4 regions of the Ensifer sp. YR511 genome follow, and region 4 is predicted to be linked to each of the others. Evidence: predicted binding sites of a transcription regulator. Region 4 holds the regulator's gene; each other region holds the start of a gene.
The links. Region 4 encodes PhoB, which activates phosphate uptake and scavenging genes when phosphate is short. Its sites were predicted from a motif close to TGTCATNNANCTGTCAT; they were not measured.
Positions count from the first base shown of each region.

Region 1: a site for PhoB is predicted at 1,841-1,857, ahead of BLU15_RS14765 (DUF47 domain-containing protein). Genes of this name have one in related genera too.
Region 2: a site for PhoB is predicted at 2,327-2,343, ahead of BLU15_RS27750 (putative 2-aminoethylphosphonate ABC transporter substrate-binding protein). Genes of this name have one in related genera too.
Region 3: a site for PhoB is predicted at 2,763-2,779, ahead of BLU15_RS13385 (DUF1045 domain-containing protein). Genes of this name have one in related genera too.

Region 1 is NZ_FNGR01000007.1:51,144-56,349, forward strand. It holds gene BLU15_RS14755 (molybdopterin-synthase adenylyltransferase MoeB) at 1-525, opposite strand, end outside; gene recF (DNA replication/repair protein RecF) at 553-1,677, opposite strand; gene BLU15_RS14765 (DUF47 domain-containing protein) at 1,881-2,525, shown strand; gene BLU15_RS14770 (inorganic phosphate transporter) at 2,525-3,529, shown strand; gene BLU15_RS14775 (serine hydrolase) at 3,579-4,967, opposite strand; gene BLU15_RS14780 (LysR family transcriptional regulator) at 5,108-5,206, opposite strand, start outside.
Region 2 is NZ_FNGR01000022.1:67,540-72,745, forward strand. It holds gene phnA (phosphonoacetate hydrolase) at 1-572, shown strand, start outside; gene phnY (phosphonoacetaldehyde dehydrogenase) at 583-2,037, shown strand; gene BLU15_RS27750 (putative 2-aminoethylphosphonate ABC transporter substrate-binding protein) at 2,400-3,422, shown strand; gene BLU15_RS27755 (putative 2-aminoethylphosphonate ABC transporter ATP-binding protein) at 3,509-4,690, shown strand; gene BLU15_RS27760 (putative 2-aminoethylphosphonate ABC transporter permease subunit) at 4,693-5,206, shown strand, end outside.
Region 3 is NZ_FNGR01000006.1:76,403-81,608, forward strand. It holds gene phnD (phosphonate ABC transporter substrate-binding protein) at 1-77, shown strand, start outside; gene phnE (phosphonate ABC transporter, permease protein PhnE) at 247-1,209, shown strand; gene phnE (phosphonate ABC transporter, permease protein PhnE) at 1,219-2,736, shown strand; gene BLU15_RS13385 (DUF1045 domain-containing protein) at 2,865-3,572, shown strand; gene BLU15_RS13390 (alpha-D-ribose 1-methylphosphonate 5-triphosphate diphosphatase) at 3,574-4,713, shown strand; gene phnN (phosphonate metabolism protein/1,5-bisphosphokinase (PRPP-forming) PhnN) at 4,710-5,206, shown strand, end outside.
Region 4 is NZ_FNGR01000003.1:390,580-395,785, reverse strand. It holds gene pstA (phosphate ABC transporter permease PstA) at 1-439, shown strand, start outside; gene pstB (phosphate ABC transporter ATP-binding protein PstB) at 453-1,268, shown strand; gene phoU (phosphate signaling complex protein PhoU) at 1,319-2,032, shown strand; gene phoB (phosphate regulon transcriptional regulator PhoB) at 2,235-2,918, shown strand; gene BLU15_RS08995 (GcrA family cell cycle regulator) at 2,987-3,508, opposite strand; gene BLU15_RS08990 (aspartate aminotransferase family protein) at 3,930-5,129, shown strand.

The sequences.
Region 1 (5,206 bases), on a different contig from region 4:
ATCGGCGCCGGCGCTGTAGGGCATCAGCACCGTCAGCGATCCGTCGAAGCGGCCGACGGCGCCGGTCACCAGCGGAATGCCGACCGCTGCCGCCGTATCGGCGGCGAGATAGCGCGTATCGAAATTGTCCGAGCCGTCGATCACCAGGTCATATTGCCGGAAAAGCGCCTCGGCATTGTCGGGGTTGAGCCTGAGCCTGTGTTCGTCGACGCCGACATGCGGGTTGAGGGCGGTGATCGCCTCGGCGGCCCGCTCGACCTTGGCGCGGTCGATGTCTTCAGTGCGGTGGATGATCTGCCGCTGCAGGTTGGAAAGCGCGACCGCATCGTCGTCGACGATGCCGATCCGGCCGATGCCGGCGGCGGCAAGATAGACGAGCACTGGAGCGCCGAGCCCGCCGGCCCCGATCACCAGCACACGGGCCGCCTTCAGCCTTTGTTGCCCGGCACCCCCGATCTCCGGCAGCACGATATGGCGGGCGTAGCGGGTGATCTCCGATTGGTCGAGCTTGTCCTCACCGGTCATGGCAAAATCCTCCTCGGTGACCTCTGCTTATCCCGTAACACTGCCGTGCGAAACCGTCAGAAAGCGGCCGCGTTCGCCCAGCGCCTTGAACATCGCTTGGTCCGTCCCGGTCATGAAGGCCTGGCCGCCAAGGCCGTCGACGAGATCGAACAGAGCGGCGCGCCGGTTGACGTCGAGATGGGCGGCGATCTCGTCGAGCAGCAGGATCGGCGCGTGGCCGGTCATGTCGCCGACGAGGCGCGCATGCGCCAGCACCAGGCCGACGAGCAGCGCCTTCTGCTCCCCGGTCGAGCAGCGTGCTGCCTCCATGTCCTTCTCGCGGTGACGCACGAGCAGGTCGCTCCGGTGCGGCCCGTCGAGCGTGCGTCCCGCCGCGGCGTCGCGCGGACGCCCATCACGCAGCATCGTCAGATATTCTTCTTCCAGATCATAGGCCGGACGATGGCCCTCGTCGTCGAGAAAGCCCGACAACGCCAGGCGTGCCGACGGAAAGACGTTTTCGTCGACAGTGCGCTCGACGAGCGCCGTCAACAGACCGAGCATTTCCTGCCGTGCCAGCGCCATCGAGACGCCGAGACCTGCCATTTCGCGCTCGATCGCCGTCAGCCAGGCCGGGTCCGGGCGAAATTCGCCGAGCAGCCGGTTGCGGCTGCGCATCGCCCGGTCGAATTCGCTGGCGCGCCGGCCATGCTCCGGATCGAGCGAAAGCACCAGCCGGTCGAGAAACCGTCTCCGGTCGGCCGAAGGCCCGGTAAAGAGCCCGTCCATCGATGGCGTCAACCAGAGAACGCGCAGGTGATCGGTCAGTTCGTCGACGGTCGCTGCCGGTGTTCCATTCAGCCGCAGCCGCCGGGATTGCCCTTCCGTGACGCCGGCAGTCCCGGTGCCGATCTCGACGGTTCCCTCCATGCCCTCGACTTCCGCAAAGACCGAGAACCCGTCGCCGGCACCGACCCGGGTCACGTCCGCATAGGCTGCGCGCCTGAGGCCGCGGCCGGGCGAAAGGAAAGAGACGGCTTCCATGAGGTTGGTCTTGCCGGCGCCGTTCTCCCCCGTCAGCACCACATGGCGCTGATCGAGCTCAAGCGAGAGGGCCGCATAGTTGCGGAACTCCGTAAGCTTCAGGCGGTTGAGAAAGACCTTGTTTGGCATCGGCAGTCCGGATTCGACGTTGGGCGCAGCTAGGACGAAAGCGCCTGCCAAGGCAAGGCGAAATGGGACGCGTCGCCATATCGTGCAAGATAGGCCGATATCGACAGGGGAAAGGCGACAAACCCCTTTGATTCGGTGCTTTTCATAAAGGACCTAGTGAAATATGACAGCCGCATGACAATCCACAGATGGATATACGTGTGATGCTGGCCTGGTTCCGCAAACTTCTTCCCCGCGAGGATCGCTTCTTCGACCTCTTCGCAAAACATTCGCGCACCGTCGTCGGTGCTGCCGATGCGCTCGACAAGGTTCTCGCTGGCGGCGACGATCTGGAAAAACACTGCGACCGGATCGTCGCGCTCGAGGATGAGGCGGACCACATCACCGCCGAGGTGCTGCTGGCCGTGCGCCGGTCCTTTATCACGCCCTTCGACCGCGGCGACATCAAGGATCTGATCCAGTCGATGGATGATGCCATCGACATGATGCACAAGACCGTCAAGACGATCCGCCTTTACGAGCAGAAGAGCTTCGATCCCGGCATGCGCGAAATGGGCACCACGGTCGTCAAGGCCGCGCACCTGATCGCCGAGGCCATTCCGCTGCTCGATAGGATCGGCGCCAATCACGACCGCCTGATCGCGATCGCCGAAGAGGTCACCCGCATCGAGGGCCGTTCCGACGAACTGCACGAACAGGGCCTCAAGGACCTGTTCCGCCGCCACGGCGCCAGCAACCCGATGGCCTACATCATCGGCAGCGAGATCTATGGCGAGCTCGAAAAGGTCGTCGACCGCTTCGAGGACGTCGCCAATGAAATCAGCGGCATCGTGATCGAGAACGTCTGATGGATGCGACGCTCGCCTTTCCGTTGCTCGTCGGGCTGATCGGCATCGCGCTGTTCTTCGACTTCCTGAACGGTCTGCACGACGCAGCCAACTCGATCGCGACGATCGTCTCGACACGGGTGCTCCGGCCGCAATATGCCGTCATGTGGGCGGCCTTCTTCAACTTCATCGCCTTCCTGTTCTTCGGCCTGCACGTGGCCGAGACGCTGGGCAAGGGCATCATCGATCCCGGCATCGTCACGCCGCTGGTGATCTTCTCGGCGCTGATCGGCGCGATCGTCTGGAACATCGTCACCTGGCTCTTCGGCATCCCGTCGAGTTCGTCGCACGCGCTGATCGGCGGCCTCGTCGGCGCCGGTCTTGCGAGCACCGGTTTCAGTTCGATCGTCTGGACCGGCCTTTTGAAGACCGTGGGCGCCATCTTCATGTCGCCGGCGATCGGCTTTTTCCTGGCGCTCATGCTGGTGCTGATCGTTTCGTGGATCTTCGTGCGCCAGACGCCCTTTGCCGTCGACCGCACCTTCCGCGTCATGCAGTTCGTCTCGGCCTCGCTCTATTCGCTCGGCCATGGCGGCAACGACGCGCAGAAGACCATGGGCATCATCGCGGTGCTGCTCTACTCGCAAGGCTATCTCGGCTCGGAGTTCTATGTGCCGTTCTGGGTGGTGATCACCTGCCAGGCGGCGATCGCGCTCGGCACGCTGTTCGGCGGTTGGCGCATCGTCCACACCATGGGCTCGAAGATTACCAGGCTCAATCCGATGCAGGGCTTCTGCGCCGAGACCGGCGGAGCGATCACGCTCTTTGCCGCCACCTGGCTCGGCATCCCGGTCTCGACGACGCACACCATCACCGGAGCGATCATCGGCGTTGGTGCTGCGCGTCGCGTTTCGGCCGTGCGCTGGGGGCTTGCCGGCAATATCGTCATTGCCTGGTTCATCACCATGCCCGCCGCAGCGGCGATTTCGGCGCTCGCCTACTTCACCATCGATCTGCTGTTCTGATCGATCTGGAAATCGTCTCCCGCCCTCATAAGCAGGCGGGAGGCGCCCGTCATTTCGAGACCCGAGGCGCAGGGCTGCTCTGCCCACCCTGGTGCAAGGTCAGGCTTTCGGCACGGTCGCCTTTGAGCGTGAAGCTGATCTGGGCATCGATGAGCTTCGTAAAGAAGCGGTGCTCGGCCTCCGGAAGGATTTCGAGCCGGTCCTGCCCGGTCGCCTGGGCAAACAGACTATCGCCATCCCGAAAGATCGTGAGTTCGAAGTCGGGCGCCAGCCTGTAGGTGCCGACATAGGCATCATAGCGCGCCGGGTCGATCACTATGGCCGTGCGCTTGACGATCGGCGGCGCAAGCGGCGCGTTGCGATTGAGCAGATGGCGGCCGATGTCGTCGACGCCGACGTCGGTCGACGCATTCGACAGGGCGACCACGCCGACACCCGTCGACGGACGGTAGCCGACGAAGGATCTATAGCCGCCGGTTCCCCCATTGTGCCAGATGAACTGCTCGTCGCCCTTGCCCGAGACGACCCAGCCGAGCGCCTGCTGGTCGCCATCGCCGTTGCCGAGCGGTTGTCGGGTCGACAGCAGCGTGCTGAAGGCGGGAGCGAGCGGCGATGCCGTCTTTCCCATGGCCGCCTCAAGGAAAAGCAGGAGATCGTCCACGGTCGAGCGCAGGGCGCCTGCACCCTGCAGCGCGTCGAGATCCCAATCGCTCACCGGCTCCATGGCCGCATCGTGGCCCGTTGCCCGGCGTTCGGCCCAGTCGGGCTGCTGCGTGATCGCCGTGTCCTTCATGCCGAGGGGAACGGCGATACGGCTGACGACGAGGTCTTCATAGGAGACCCCGGCCTTCAAGGCGATCGCGTGGCCGAGAAGCCCGGCGCCGAGATTGGAGTATTCATGCCCGACGCCGGGGCGGCGCTGCGGCTTGTGACTGGAGAGGAAAGCATAGAGCTTCGCCGCGTCGTAGCCGGCATAGGGATTGCTCATGTCGGCCGGCACCAGATTGCTGGGCAATCGCGGCAGGCCGGACATGTGCGTTGCGAGGTCGCCGAGCGTGATCGGCGTCTGCTTGTCCTCGGGCATGATCACGCTCTCGGGAAGAAGCGTGGCGACGGGTGTGCCAAGGCTGAGTGCGCCTTTCTCCATCGCGTCGGCCAGCAGCAGCGCGGTAAAGACCTTGGTGACCGAGCCGATCTCGAACACGGTCTGCCCGTCGACGGGGCGCGGGTCGCCTTTGGCCGGATGGCCGTGGGCGATGATGCGCCGGCCATTGGCATCGATGATACCGACGACGATGCCGATCGACTGCTGTTGCTTGTCGATCCGGTCGGCCAGGATCTCCCGAATTTCTGCGTCGGTGGGAGCGGGAAGCGGACTTGCGTGAGCGTTGGTGCCAAGCGCCATGAGGACGATCCAGTTCAGAAAGCGGTTCCGCATGAAGGATAGGAATCCAATTTTCGGTTGTCAGGGGATGCGCTGATGATGCCAGCCGGTTTCGGTCAAGCCTTGGTCAAGACTTGATCGGCGATCGGCGCGATACCGTCACCCGCAACGATTGTGCCGGGATTGCGGAGCCGTCACGGATCCCAATAGGGCGGATCGCCGAAGGCTTCCTTCAGGTGCTGGGCGATGGCTCTGAGCTTGGTGGAGGCGCGCCGGCCCTCCGGATGCGCCAT
Region 2 (5,206 bases), on a different contig from region 4:
TCGACAAGTATCTGACCGAACTCGACGCGCTCGGCGCGGCCATCATCGTCACGGCCGACCACGGCATGAAGCCGAAGCACAAGGCGGACGGTTCGCCGGATGTCATCTACGTGCAGGACCTGCTCGACCAATGGCTCGGCAAGGACGCCGCGCGCGTCATCCTGCCGATCACCGACCCCTATGTCGTGCATCACGGCGCGCTCGGCTCGTTTGCCACGGCCTATCTGCCCGAAAGCGCGGACAAGGAGGAGATCATCGAGCGGCTGCAGGCGATCGAAGGCATCGACGTCGTGCTCTCCCGCCCGGAAGCCTGCGTACGCTTCGAGCTGCCCGACGATCGGATCGGCGATCTCGTGCTGATCTCCTCGGAAAACAAGACGCTCGGCACCAGCGAACATCGCCATGATCTGGCGGCGCTGAACGAACCGCTGCGCTCGCATGGCGGCCTGACCGAACAGGCGGTGCCTTTCATCGCCAACCGCAAACTGCCCGAATTGCTGACATCCGCGTCGTTGCGCAATTTCGATGCGTTCTACTACGCGCTCGTCGCAGCCGCCCAGACAACGCACTAGGGAGGGAGCGATGACCAAGGTGGAAACAGCATTTGCAATTCGCCACGAGCCCATGCGGATCGCCGGCAAGACAGTCGATACCGAAGGGCGCATCGAGGTGCGCTACCCTTTCAACGATGCGGTGATCGGCACGGTGCCTGCGGGCAGCGCCGAGCATGCGCGCAAGGCCTTCGAGATCGCGGCCGCCTACCAGCCGAAGCTGACGCGTTACGAGCGTCAGCGCATCCTGCTCAAGGCTGCGGACCTGCTCGTTGCCCGCAAGGAGGAGATCTCTGATCTGATCACGCTGGAGCTCGGGATCTCCAAGCAGGACTCGCTCTACGAGGTCGGCCGCGCCTTCGACGTGCTGACGCTCTCGGGCCAGATGTGCATTCATGACGACGGCGAGATCTTCTCCTGCGACCTCACACCACACGGCAAGGCGCGCAAGATCTTCACCACGCGCGAACCGCTCAACGCCATTTCGGCGATCACGCCGTTCAACCATCCGCTCAACATGGTGGCACACAAGGTCGCGCCGGCGGTTGCGACGAACAATTGCGTTGTGCTCAAGCCGACAGAACTGACGCCGATGACGGCGCTTATCTTCGCCGACATTCTCTATGAGGCCGGCCTGCCGCCGGAAATGCTCTCGGTCGTGACCGGCTGGCCCGCCGATATTGGCATGGAGATGATCACCAATCCGAACTTCGACCTCATCACCTTTACCGGCAGCGTTCCAGTCGGCAAGCTGATCGCGGCCCACGCCCACTACAAGCGGCAGATCCTGGAGCTCGGCGGCAACGACCCGCTGATCATCCTCAACGATCTGTCGGACGACGATCTCGCAAGAGCCGCGGATCTGGCCGTTGCCGGCGCGACGAAGAACTCCGGCCAGCGTTGCACCGCTGTGAAACGCATCCTCTGCCAGGAGAGCGTTGCCGACCGCTTCGTGCCGCTGGTGCTCGAGCGAGCGAAAAAGCTGAGGTTCGGCGATCCGATGGACCGGGCGACGGACCTTGGCACGGTCGTCCATGCCAAGGCGGCGGAAGTCTTCGAGCGGCGGGTGCACCGGGCAGCGGAAGAAGGGGCGGAGATCCTCTACGATCCCGGCCGTAAAGGCGCCCTCTTGCCGCCAATCGTTGTCGACCGCGTTAAGCATTCGAGCGAACTGGTGATGGAAGAAACCTTCGCGCCGATCATACCGATCGTGCGCGCGCCCGATGATGACGACGCGCTGATCGCGCTCTCGAACTCAACCGCCTTCGGCCTTTCTTCCGGCGTCTGCACCAATGACTTCCGGCGAATGCAGAAATACATCGCCGGGCTGAAGGTCGGCACGGTCAACATCTGGGAAGTGCCGGGTTACCGGATCGAGATGAGCCCCTTCGGCGGCATCAAGGATTCCGGCAACGGCTACAAGGAAGGCGTCATCGAGGCGATGAAGAGCTTTACCAACGTCAAGACATTCTCCTTGCCATGGTGATTTCAAGCGTTTCCCCCGCTGATTCACCCCTCTGGGAGCCGCCATGGCGGCTCCCTTTTTATTTGCTCCCGCAGCGTCGCGGGGCTCTGCGCGACGCGCAATCGTAGATCTGCTCCTTCATCCGGCAGATTGTGCGAAATCGTATCGAAACCTGCCGCCGCCTTGGTCAAGCGCGGTTTCCATGCCCAGTTCTGCGGCAGAACATCCATAGTTTTTTTCTTCTAATCGATAAGAATAATAAATTTTACTTACAGGAAACCGCTGCGCAGAATGTTTCCCGAAGCCGATCACAACAGGGCAACGACAAGATTGTCCGCCGCGCTTCCCCGGTTTTACCAGGACCTCAGAGGAGAACTTCAATCATGAACAGACGCATGCTCTTTGTGCTTGCCGGCGCCGTTTCCGCTGTGCTTCCTGCCATCGCTGCCGCTGAAACGCAGCTCACCGTCTACACCGCCGTCGAAGCCGTCGACCTCGACCGCTACAAGGCGACCTTCGAAAAGGCCCACCCGGACATCAAGATCAACTGGGTGCGCGATTCCACAGGCGTCATGACCGCCAAGCTGCTTGCAGAAAAGGACAATCCGCAGGCCGATGTCGTCTGGGGGCTCGCTGCAACCTCGCTGCTTCTCTTGAAGACCGAAGGCATGCTGGAACCTTACCAGCCCAAGGGCGTCGAGACGCTCGACCCGAAATTCGTCGACAAGGACACGCCGCCGAGCTGGGTCGGCATGGACGCCTATGTCGCGGCTCTTTGCTACAACACGGTCGAGGGCGAAAAGCTCGGCCTCAAGCCGCCGACGAGTTGGAAAGACCTGACGAACCCCGAATACAAGGGCCACGTGGTGATGCCGAACCCGGCATCCTCGGGCACCGGTTTCCTCGACGTCTCCGGCTGGATGCAGATGTGGGGCGAGGAGAAGGCCTGGGACTACATGGACAAGCTCCACGAGAACATCTCCGCCTACACCCATTCCGGCTCCAAGCCGTGCAAGATGGCAGGCGCCGGTGAAGCCGTCATCGGCGTGTCCTTCGAGTTTCCGGGCGCCAAGGCCAAGAGTGCCGGTGCACCGATCGACATCATCTTCCCCGCCGAGGGTTCGGGCTGGGAGGCCGAGGCAACCGCAATCATCGCTGGCACGGCAAACCTCGAAGCCGCAAAGACGCTCGTCGACTGGTCGGTCACCAAGGAAGCGAACGAAATGTACAATGCCGGCTATGCCGTCGTTGCCTATCCGGGCGTCGCCAAGCAGGTCGAGCACCTGCCCGACGACATCGCTTCCCGGATGATCGTCAACGACTTCGAGTGGGCCGCAAACAACCGCTCTGACATCCTCAAGGAATGGCAGAAGCGTTACGACGCCAAGTCTGAACCGAAGAGCTGAGCCTGATCGGCCGGGCGCAGCGCCTTTGCGCTGCGCCCGATCGCATTTCTCGGAAAGAAAATCCCTCAAGCCAGCGGAGCTTGCAGATGAGGCATGCCCTGTCGATCGAACCGACGCCCACCAGCCGTCAGCACTTCGCCGATGACGCGGCCGCGGAGCCGGCCCCCTACTTGCAGATCTCGGATCTCTGGAAGACCTATGGCGATTTCGTCGCGCTTCGCGACATTTCGCTGTCGATTGCCAGGGGCGAGTTCGTCTGTTTTCTCGGCCCGTCCGGCTGCGGCAAGACGACGTTGCTGCGAGCCATCGCCGGTCTCGACCTGCAGACGCAAGGCACCATCCTGCAAGACGGCCGCAATATCTCGACGCTGCCGGCTTCCCGCCGCGACTATGGCATCGTCTTCCAGTCTTATGCGCTCTTTCCCAATCTGACGATCGAGCAGAACATCGCCTTTGGCCTGGAAAACACCGGCCGATCGAAGGCGGGGGTCGCATCCCGGGTCGCCGAACTCTTGGAAACGGTCGGCCTTTCGGCGCACGGCAAGAAGTATCCGGCCCAGCTTTCCGGTGGCCAGCAACAGCGCATCGCGCTTGCCCGCGCCATCGCCATCTCGCCGGGGCTATTGTTGCTCGACGAGCCGCTGTCGGCACTCGACGCCAAGGTTCGCGTGCACCTTCGCCATGAGATCAAGGCGCTGCAGAGAAAGCTCGGTGTGACGACCATCATGGTGACGCACGACCAGGAGGAGGCCCTCGCCATGGCCGACCGGATCGTCGTCATGAACCACGGCGTCATCGAGCAGGTCGGCTCGCCGACCGAAATCTACCGTCATCCCGAAACGCTGTTCGTCGCCGACTTCATCGGCGAGACCAATCAGTTCGAAGCCCGGGTTCTTGGAGATGGCGAAGTCGAGATCGGCCACTCCGCCTTTTGCTGTTCGACGGAGGATTTTTCCGCCGGCCATGCGGCAACGGCGGTCGTCCGCCCGGTTGACATCATTCCCCACGGAGCCGATGCCCATGCCGTCAACGCCAGCGACCGGCCGGCCACACCGCAGAACCTGATCGATGCCGAGGTGCGCGAGATGGAGTTCCTCGGCATGTTCTGGCGCACGCGCCTGACGGCCCCGCGTCTCGGCGAGCGCACGCTGGTTGCCGACTTCTCCGTCAACGCGGTGAGACGCCTCCGGATCGAAACCGGCGGCGCCATCCAGGTGGAGATCCCGCGCGAACGCCTGCTGCTCTATCCGAGGGGGGCTGGACGATGAACATGGTTCTGGAAGCACCCCACCTTCCCCTGATCGGCAAGCGGCTGCGCCAGGAATCCTCCAAAGACGACCGCATCAAGCTCGGCTTCATGGCGGTCATCGGGCTATATCTGGTCGTCGCGCTTGGCGCGCCGCTCTTCGTCATGCTGTCGAAGTCGCTGTCGACCTACCGGTTCGAGCTTTCGGCTTTCGAGTTCCAGGTGAGCGACGAGACGGGGGCGAACTGGGGGCCGGTCGTCACCGCCGAAGACCTGAACCGGGAACTCGGGGCGGTGACGGAAGCCGAGCTTTCCAGCAGTTCCGACGGACGGCTCACGGCCACAAAATTCTTCCCGGATTTCAAGTTCCGCAGCCCCGTTCACTACCGTATTCGCGGCACGAACGACGATGCCGCCTTCCTGGTCGGCTCCACCCTCGAAAAGGGGACTGAGTGGCGGGACTATGATTCCGGTACCTTCCGGCGCGTCGTGCTGCGACCCGCGCGCGCTCTGGGTTTTACGAACTTCACGACCTATT
Region 3 (5,206 bases), on a different contig from region 4:
TCACCGGCTACACCGAAGTCAACGCCGACTTCTACAAGCCGATCATCGACGCCCGCAAGGCGACGATCGGCGGCTGATAGACCCGCACCACTCGGGAACGCTGGCCGCCCAAACGGCCAGCGTTTCACTGTTTGAAGGGGTGCTTTCGCATCCTTCGCCGCATTGTTTTCACGCATTTCCGGGGCGGAAAACCGCTTCGCACTTTACCTGGAAATGCTCAAGAGGCCGGCGAAAGCCGGAACGGTCATGGCAACTTCCCTGCTCCCGCGACATCTGAGCGACAACGGCGCCGTCATCGAGCGTCACTGGCAGGAACTCAGTTCCCGCCGCCGGCTCTATTCCTGGCTTGGCTTCGGCGTTCTCCTCCTGGCGCTATCGGGCTCGCTCTGGTTCGCCAACGATTCCAATGCCGGCAAGTTCTTCGACCGTTTGCCGCATTTCTTCGATTTCGTCGGCGATCTCGCGCCGCGCGACGGGCTAGAAATTTTCCGCGCCATGTTCGACCTGCCCTCGCCCTATGACGATGGCAGCTTCAAGTACAACTACCCCGAGGGCCGGCTGTACCTGACCGAAAGCTTCTACATCCCCGAATACGTGCACAAGATGCTGGAGACCGTGAACATCGCGATCTTCTCGACGGTGATCGGTACGGCCTTCGGCTTTGTGCTCTGCTTCTTTGCCGCGCGCAACCTGATGCCCAATCCGTGGATCCGCGGCATCGTTCGCCGCATCATGGAAGTTCTCCGGGCATTTCCGGAGGTGGTGATCGCCGGCTTCTTCCTCGCGATCCTCTCGCTCGGCCCCATTCCGGCGATCGCCGCGGTCTCGATCCACACGATCGGCGCGCTCGGCAAGCTCTTTTATGAAGTGGTCGAAAACGCCGACATGAAGCCGGACGAGGGCCTGCGGGCTGCCGGCGGCAACTGGATCGAGCGCGTCTGGTTTGGCATGGTGCCGCAGGTGCTGCCCAATTTCACCAGCTATTTCCTGCTGCGCCTCGAGATCAACGTGCGCGCCTCGACGATCATCGGCGCCGTCGGTGGCGGCGGCATCGGCGAATTGCTGCGCCTTTCGATCGGCCAGGGACACCAGGCCAAGACCCTTGCAATCGTCCTCCTGCTGTTTGCGACCATTTTTGCCGTCGACCAGTTTTCCGCCTGGCTTCGCCGCCGCCTCGTTGGCGAGCAGGCCTTCCAGCTTGCCCAGTAGGTGCGTACCATGACCACGACCACACGATTGAACCCGATTGAAATGGACGCGATCGCGAGCCGCCATCCCGACCTCCTCAAATCCTCGACCTCCAGCCGCGTGCGCACCGCAGCCATCGCCGGCGGCGTCGTCGTCTACCTCATCTTCAGCTGGTGGTTCTTCTCGATCGGCCACGTGCTCGGCAATGCCAATTGGGGCATCGCTGGCACCTACCTCGCCGACTGGGTTTCCTATGAGGTACGCCCGGAAATCCACGTCGCCCCCGACCGTACGATGCGTCTCAACTATCAGCGCAATTCGCCGCTCGGGCCCAATCCCAATCCGGATTGGGTGGAGCTCGACAGGCAGACGGTGACGCGCCAGGTCGAGATACCGGCCTCCACCGCGCAGGCGGTCAAGCCGAAGGCAAGCTCGTCGTTCAGCTTCATGGCGCCCGGCTCCGCGCTCGGTGGCACGGCCGCTGCCGAAACGCAGAACCGTGTCGAAACCCGGACGGAAGACGTGCTGACGCGCGTCGTCGTAACCTACGACCGCTCGACCAGAATCGAGATCGCCGATGGTCTGGTGAAGGCTACCCACGGCGGCGACACGTTTGTGATGACCGTCGACGGCGCCGACACGGTGAGGCCGCAGGGCCAATTGCCCGCCTGGGCGACACAGAAGCGGCCAGGCGAAAAAATCGTGCTTGCCTTTGGCGCCACCGGGTGGGCTGAAGTGGAAGGCGACGAGGTTTCCGTCCGCAACCGCTTCTTCGGTTGGGCGAACTTCCTGTTCGACACCAACTCGCCCTTCTTCGGCAAAAGCTATGGCGAGGTCGTCGCGCTCATCACATCCGGCGAACAGATCGACCCGACCCGCTCGAACCTTTCGCTCGCCTGGAACAACATCCTCTATAACGCCGAATGGCAGCATCTGGACGTCTGGACGAAGCTGTTGCAGACGGTCGTCATGGCTTTTGTCGGCACGCTCTTTGCATCGCTGATCGCCTTCCCGCTCTGCTTCCTTGCCGCCCGCAACATCACGCCGAGCTTCCTGACCAACCAGGTGGTCAAGCGCTTCTTCGACTTCCTGCGGTCGGTGGACATGTTCATCTGGGCACTGTTCTTCACCCGCGCCTTCGGCCCCGGACCGCTTGCCGGCATCTCCGCGATCTTCTTCACCGACACCGGTACGCTCGGCAAACTCTATTCCGAGGCGCTGGAAAACATCGATGACAAGCAGCGCGAGGGCGTCAAGTCGGTGGGTGCCGCCCCGCTCGCGGTCCAGCGCTTTGGCGTTCTTCCGCAGGTGCTGCCGGTTTTTGCCAGCCAGGCGCTCTACTTCTGGGAATCGAACACTCGCTCGGCGACGATCATCGGCGCCGTCGGCGCCGGCGGTATCGGCCTCAAACTCTGGGAAGCGATGCGTACCAATTCCGATTGGGAAAATGTCGCCTATATGGTGCTTCTGATCTTGCTGGTTGTCTTTATTTTCGACAGCATCTCGAACGCGTGCCGTTCGCGCCTGATGGGCAGCAAGGCACATTGACGACAGCCAAGCATTTGCGTGTCCGCCATCATGATGTTGTCATGGAAATCGGCTAGCTGCGCATCGCATCCCCGCAAACAATCGACCCGCCGCCCTGGCGGGCCGGTCGCTACAAGAAAGTGAAGACCGTGCGTTATGCCATCTATTTCGCGCCGCCGGCGGACGACCGGCTGTCGCAGGTCGCGTCCCGTTGGCTGGGGCGCGACGCCTTTACCGGTGAGGACCTCACGCTTCCGACGATCGCCGGGATTGACGAAGAGACGCAACGCACATTGACGGCTGACCCGCGGCGCTACGGTTTCCACGGTACGCTGAAGGCTCCCTTCGAGCTTGCCGAAGGCCGGGACGAAGACGAGCTCCTAAGTATTTTCGAGTGCTTTGCCGCCGACCTCGACCCGTTCGAGATCCCCGAAATCGTGCTGCACCAGTTGGGCCCGTTCTTCGCACTCGTGCCGTCTGCGCCTTGCGTCGACCTGCTGGATTTGGCCGAAGACGCCGTTCACCGCTTCGACCCGTTCCGCGCGCCGCTGTCGGACGCCGACTTTGCCCGCCGCAAGCCAAACAGCCTGCCGGAGCGCCAGAGGCGCTACCTCAAAGAATGGGGCTATCCCTATGTTTTCGAAGAGTTCCAGTTCCACCTGACCTTGACTGGCCCGGTGCCCACGCAAACCAGCGGCGTGATGCGTACCGCGCTCGAAACCACCTTTGCCGAGCATATCGGCAAGCCACTTCACGTCACGTCAGTCGCGCTCTTCGTCGAACCGGAGCGCGGCGCACCCTTTACTGTCCGCTCCCTGCTGCCGCTCGGCAGCGACACCCAACGAAAGATCGCATGAGATGAGCAAAGAACAGGTTTTGACCAACGCCCGCATCGTCCTCGAGGATAGTATCCTCGATGGTTCGGTGCTGATCCGCGACGGCAAGATTGCCGACATTTCCGAGGGCACGGTTGCCAGCGGCGAGGACTTTGAAGGCGACTATCTGATCCCCGGCCTCATCGAGCTGCACACCGACCACCTCGAAGCCCACTACTCGCCGCGCCCGGGCGTGCGCTGGCTGAAGATCGCGGCAATCCAGGCCCATGACGCACAGGTGGTCACCTCCGGCATCACCACGGTCTTCGACTGCCTGCGTCTCGGCTCCGACGAGGATGGCGGCTTCCAGAAGGGCGAGATGCGCAGCATGGCCGACGCGCTGGCCCAGGCCAAGGAAGAGGGTCGCCTTCGCGCCGATCACCTGATCCACCTGCGCTGCGAAGTTTCAACGTCCGACGTGCTCGATCACTACGAGGACTTCCAGAACGATCCGCAGGTCAAGCTCGTCTCGCTGATGGACCATGCGCCGGGCCAGCGCCAGTTCCAGACGATGGACCAGTACACGCTCTACTACAAAGCCAAGCGCGGCTTCTCGGACGAAGAATTCGCGCGCTTCGTCGAGCGGCAGCAGGCGTTGTCGGCCAAGTATGCCGGTCCGCACCGCACCGCGCTCGCCGAGGCCTGTGCGGCCCGCGGCATCACGATCGCCAGCCATGACGACGCGACCGTCGACCACGTCGAGGAATCGATCGGCTTCGGCATCAAGCTTGCGGAGTTCCCGACGAGCTTCGAGGCCGCCGAGGCGTCGCACCGCGCGGGCCTCAGCGTTCTGATGGGCGCGCCGAACATCGTGCGCGGCAAGTCGCACTCCGGCAACATCGCCGCCCGCGATCTCGCCGAGCGCGGCGTGCTCGACGTGCTGTCGTCGGACTATGTGCCCTTCAGTCTGATCCACGCCCCCTTCGTGCTCTCCGACGAACTCGACGCCGTCGACCTGCCAAAGGCAATCGCCATGGTGACGTCGACGCCGGCGCGTACCGTCGGTCTCGATGACCGCGGCCGCATCGGCGTCGGCCTTCACGCCGATATCGCTCGCGTCCATCGCAAGGAAGGCATCCCGGTCGTGCGCTCCGTCTGGCGCGAAGGACGGCGTGTCGCATGAGCGCGAACAACCAGGGCGGCGCGCTTGTCGTCGTTGTTGGACCGAGCGGCGCCGGCAAGGACAGCGTCATGGGCTTTGCCGCCCGGCATTTCGCGGATTGTCACGACGTGCATTTCGTCCGCCGCGTCATTACCCGTCCGTCGGATGCCGGCAGTGAGGTACATGAAAGCGTCTCGGAAGACGAGTTCGTCGAGATGCAGAAGGACGGCGCCTTCGCCGTTTTCTGGGATGCGCATGGGCTGAAATACGGCATCCCCGCCGTCGTGCTCAGGAATGTCAGGGACGGCATGACGGCGATCGTCAATGGCAGCCGTGGTGCCCTGCCGGCGTTCCGCGAAGCCTTCGGCGAGATCGCCGTCGTCGTTGTTACAGCCGAGACGCCTGTGCTTGCAAAGCGGCTTGCCGAACGCGGCCGCGAAAGTGAAGAGGAAGTTTTGCGACGCCTCAGCCGCCAGGCTCCAGACGTGACCTCAGGCCCGGATGTCAGCGTGAT
Region 4 (5,206 bases):
CGTCGGCGGCTTCGTGCTGACGTTGATGACCCTGCCGACGATCATCATCGCCACCCGTGCGGCGTTGAAGGCGGTCCCGCCGTCGATCCGCTCGGCGGCCCTCGGTCTCGGTGCGTCGAAGATGCAGACCATCTTCCACCACGTGCTGCCGCTGGCGATGCCGGGCATCCTGACCGGCACCATCATCGGTCTTGCCCACGCGCTTGGTGAAACCGCGCCGCTGCTCCTGATCGGCATGGTCGCCTTCGTCGTCGATTTTCCCGGTTCGCCGATGGAACCGTCGACGGCACTGCCGGTGCAGATCTACATGTGGGCCAATGAGGCGGAGCGCGCCTTCGTCGAGCGCACCTCCGGCGCAATCATCATTCTTCTCATCTTCCTGGTCGTCATGAACCTTGGAGCCATTCTGTTGCGACGTCGCTTTGAGCGCCGCTGGTAGTGAGGTAATTACTATGAACATCATGTCAGAAGCAGCAGTCGAGAAGGCTCTGGATCAGAAAATGAACACCGTGCCCTACAAGATGATCGGCAAGGATGTGTCGGTCTATTACGGCGAGAAGCGTGCGCTTTTCGACGTCAACCTCAACATCCGCGAGAACACGGTCACGGCGCTGATCGGTCCTTCGGGTTGCGGCAAGTCGACCTTCCTGCGCACGCTGAACCGCATGAACGACACGATCGAGAACTGCCGCGTCACCGGCAAGATCACGCTCGACGAGGACGACATCTACGACCCGACGATCGACGTCGTCGAACTGCGCGCCCGCGTCGGCATGGTCTTCCAGAAGCCGAACCCGTTCCCGAAGTCGATCTACGACAACGTCGCCTACGGCCCGCGGATTCACGGACTTGCCCGCACCAAGGCCGACTTTGACGAGGTGGTCGAGACCAGCCTGCAGAAGGCCGGTCTGTGGAACGAGGTAAAGGATCGTCTGCAGGAGCCCGGCACCGGCCTTTCCGGTGGTCAGCAGCAGCGTCTCTGCATCGCGCGTGCCGTCGCCGTCAGCCCGGAAGTCATCCTCATGGACGAGCCGTGCTCGGCTCTCGATCCGATCGCGACCGCCAAGGTCGAAGAGCTCATCCACGAGCTGCGCACGAACTTCACGATCGTCATCGTGACCCACTCGATGCAGCAGGCCGCCCGCGTTTCGCAGCGCACCGCCATGTTCCACCTCGGCAATCTCGTCGAGGAGAACGACACCGACAAGATGTTCACCAATCCGGATGACCAGCGCACCCAGGATTACATCATGGGCCGCTTCGGCTGAGGCCGCATAAGGCTGCAACAGTAACTGCAAAGCGCCCGTAAGGATCGACGATCATGTCCATGCATATCATGTCCGCCTATGACGAAGAACTGAAGTACCTGACGCGCCGCATCTCGGAGATGGGCGGCCTCGCCGAACAGATGGTCGCCGAGTCCGTTCGCGCGCTGGTCAACTCCGACCTGGCTCTCGCACAGAAGGTGATCTCGGACGACACCGTCCTCGACGACGCCGAGCGCCAGATCGGTGAGAAGGCGATCGTCACGATCGCCAAGCGTCAGCCGGTCGCCGCCGACCTGCGTGAGATCATGGGGTCGATCCGCATCGCCTCCGATCTGGAACGCGTCGGCGACCTTGGCAAGAACACCGCCAAGCGCGTGATCGCGGTCGCCGGCTCCGGCATTCCGCGCAAGCTCGCCCGTGGCCTCGAGCATCTGGCAGAGCTCGCTCTCGTCCAGCTCAAGGAAGTGCTCGACGTCTACGCCTCGCGCTCGCCGGAAAAGGCCAACAGCATCCGCGAGCGTGACGAGGAGATCGACGCGATCTACACCTCGCTGTTCCGCGAGCTCTTGACCTACATGATGGAAGATCCGCGCAACATCACGCCCTGCACGCATCTTCTGTTCTGCGCCAAGAACATCGAGCGCATCGGCGACCACGCGACCAATATCGCTGAGACGATCTATTACATGGCGACGGGTGCTCAGCCGGAAGGTGAGCGTCCGAAGGATGACACTACGTCGACGCTGGGCTCGGTCAACGACTGAGCGCCAAGCGCGCCGTAAGCATGCATGCCCTTTGAAATCTGATCCGGTCGCGGCTTCGGTCGCGGCCCCGAATTCCTGTATCTGAAGCATGCGGTTTTCGCCCCGCCTTTGAAAACGGCGGATGTGCTCCAGATTTAGAGTGTCTGAGCGCCGGCCGGGCCGATGAGCCCAAAGGCCGCCCGCGGTAAGGAGACGTTACCTGATGTTGCCAAAAATCGCCGTAGTCGAAGACGAAGAGGCGCTGAGCGTTCTGCTGCGTTACAATCTGGAAGCCGAGGGCTTCGACGTCGATACGATCCTGCGGGGCGACGAGGCGGAGATCCGGCTTCAGGAGCGGCTGCCCGACCTGCTTATCCTCGACTGGATGCTGCCCGGTGTTTCCGGCATTGAACTTTGCCGTCGGCTGCGCCAGCGTCCGGAGACCGAACGTCTGCCGATCATCATGCTGACGGCGCGCGGCGAGGAAAGCGAGCGCGTCCGGGGTCTGGCGACGGGTGCCGACGACTACGTGGTCAAGCCCTTCTCGACGCCGGAGCTGATGGCGCGCGTCAAGGCGATGCTGCGCCGGGCAAAGCCCGAGGTGCTGTCGACGCTGCTTCGCTGCGGCGACATCGAACTCGACCGCGAGACCCACCGCGTTCATCGCCGCAGCCGCGAAGTGCGCCTCGGCCCCACCGAGTTCCGTCTTCTGGAGTTCCTCATGTCCTCGCCGGGCCGCGTCTTCTCTCGCTCGCAGCTTCTGGATGGCGTCTGGGGGCATGACATCTATGTCGACGAGCGCACCGTCGACGTGCATGTCGGTCGTCTGCGCAAGGCTCTGAACTTCTCGAACATGCCCGACGTCATCCGCACCGTTCGCGGCGCCGGCTATTCGCTCGAAAGCTGAGCGGTCTGAAAGTCGCCAAGAAAAAAAGGGGCCGATCGGCCCCTTTTTTATTGATGCCGTCCAGCTTCTCAGCGGGCCCTGCGGCGCTCCCCCGACGGCTGGTAGGCCAGCCGCGCATGGAAGGTGCAGTAAGGCGAGGCTTCCGGGGAATCGTTGCCGCAGAAGTGAAACTCTTCCTTCAGCGGGTCGCCGATCGGCCACTTGCAGGTGCGCTCGGTGAGCTGGGTCAGCTCGAGGCGGCGCGACATCGGCACGACAACGTCGGTGCGGGTGCTGAAATCCTGCTCGGCAACGAGATCGACTTCGATTTCTTCCTTGAGAACGACAGCGCCGGCCGCGCGTGCAACCGGGCGGGTCGAAACGCGCGAAGCGTAGTTCGGTGCGCGCGGTGCCGAAGTCGGGCGCTTCGGACGGGCTGCTGTCGTGGTGCTGCCGCCGGCCTTGGCGCGACCTGGCAGGCTCAGGCGGTGAACCTTGCCGATGACAGCGTTACGGCTGACGCCGCCGAGCTGCGCCGCGATCTGGCTTGCGCTCAGGCCCTCGGACCAAAGCTTCTTCAGTTTCTCCACCCGCTCGTCAGTCCAGTTCATTTCTGCACTCTCCGTTCTCAGCGTTGGGGATGGCAGAATCCCTCACCGCACCCCGGCTAAACCCCGGGGTTGCAAACGCGATAACTCTTTTGGTGACTAGGTCCGCCGCATGCGTCTAGTAATTGAATGTTAACGTACTGACCGCTGGACTCTGTGGCAAGAGTCCCGGGAATCAGGCCGAATCGATTTCGTAGTTTTCCCCAACTTGCTCGGCCAGCGTTGCATTTTTGCAAGCCCTCCCGGACGATTTTTCTGCTGCCAGGAATCGACCCTTCATGTTGCGCTGCAAGGCTTGGTTTTGTTGACATTGCAGCGCGAAATGGGAATAGTGCCTGCGCCGCCGAAAGGCGGCATTTTTGATTTTTATCGGCCCGCGTGAGGCGCGGGATCGATGTCGATCTGGAGTGAAGGAGAGCCTCGCATGACTGCAACCACGCCGCTTTACGATACCTACATGCGCGCGCCGTTGCGTTTCGAGCGAGGAGAGGGCGCCTGGCTGATCGCTGAAGACGGCACGCGTTATCTCGATTTCGGTGCCGGCGTTGCCGTGAACTCGCTCGGCCACGCGCACCCGCACCTGGTCGAGGCGCTGAAGGCGCAGGCCGACAAGGTCTGGCACCTGTCCAACCTTTATGAAATTGCGGGCCAGGAAAGCCTCGGCCGCCGGCTGACGGCAGTGACCTTTGCCGACAAGGTCTTCTTCACCAATTCGGGCGCGGAAGCGCTGGAATGCGCCATCAAGACGGCACGGCGTTACCACTTCTCCAAGGGCCACCCGGAGAAGTTCCACGTCATCACCTTCGAAGGCGCCTTCCACGGCCGCACGATCGCGACGATCGCCGCCGGTGGTCAGCAGAAATACATCGAAGGTTTCGGGCCGAAGGCGCCGGGCTTCTACCAGGTTCCGTTCGGCGACATCGCCGCGGTCAAGAATGCGATCACCGAGGAAACCGCAGCGATCCTGATCGAGCCGATCCAGGGCGAGGGCGGCATCCGTCCGGCGACCAAGGAATTCATGCAGGAACTGCGCGCGCTTTGCGACGAGTTCGGCCTGCTCTTGATCCTCGACGAGGTCCAGACCGGCGTCGGCCGTACCGGCAAGCTGTTTGCCCATGAATGGGCGGATATCCGTCCGGATATCATGGCGGTCGCCAAGGGTATCGGCGGTGGCTTCCCGTTCGGCGCCTGCCTCGCGACTGAGGAAGCCGCATCTGGTATGGTGGCGGGCACGCATGGCTCCACATATGGCGGCAACCCGCTGGCCATGGCCGTCGGCAACGCCGTGCTCGACGTCGTTCTGGCCGACGGATTCCTGACGCATGTGCGCGATGTCGCGCTGGTCTTCCGCCAGGGCCTTGCGTCGCTCAAGGACCGTTTCCCTGATGTCATCGAGGACATCCGCGGCGACGGTTTGATGCTGGGCATCAAGGTGAAGGGCCCTTCGGCCGATCTGCTGAAGGAAATCCGCGCCGAAAAGCTCCTGGCCGTGCCGGCGGGCGAAAATGTGCTGCGTCTGCTGCCGCCGCTGACCGTGACGGCGGAAGAGGCGCGCGAGGGGCTCGCACGTATCGAACGCGCCGCCGAGGCGGTTCGCAAGGCAAGCGGCAACGCCGCGGCCTGAAGGTAGCGACCCAGGGACGACTAAGGCGTTAGAATGACCTTCGTGCGGGCACGTGGATAGCGTGCCGCACCAGGGAC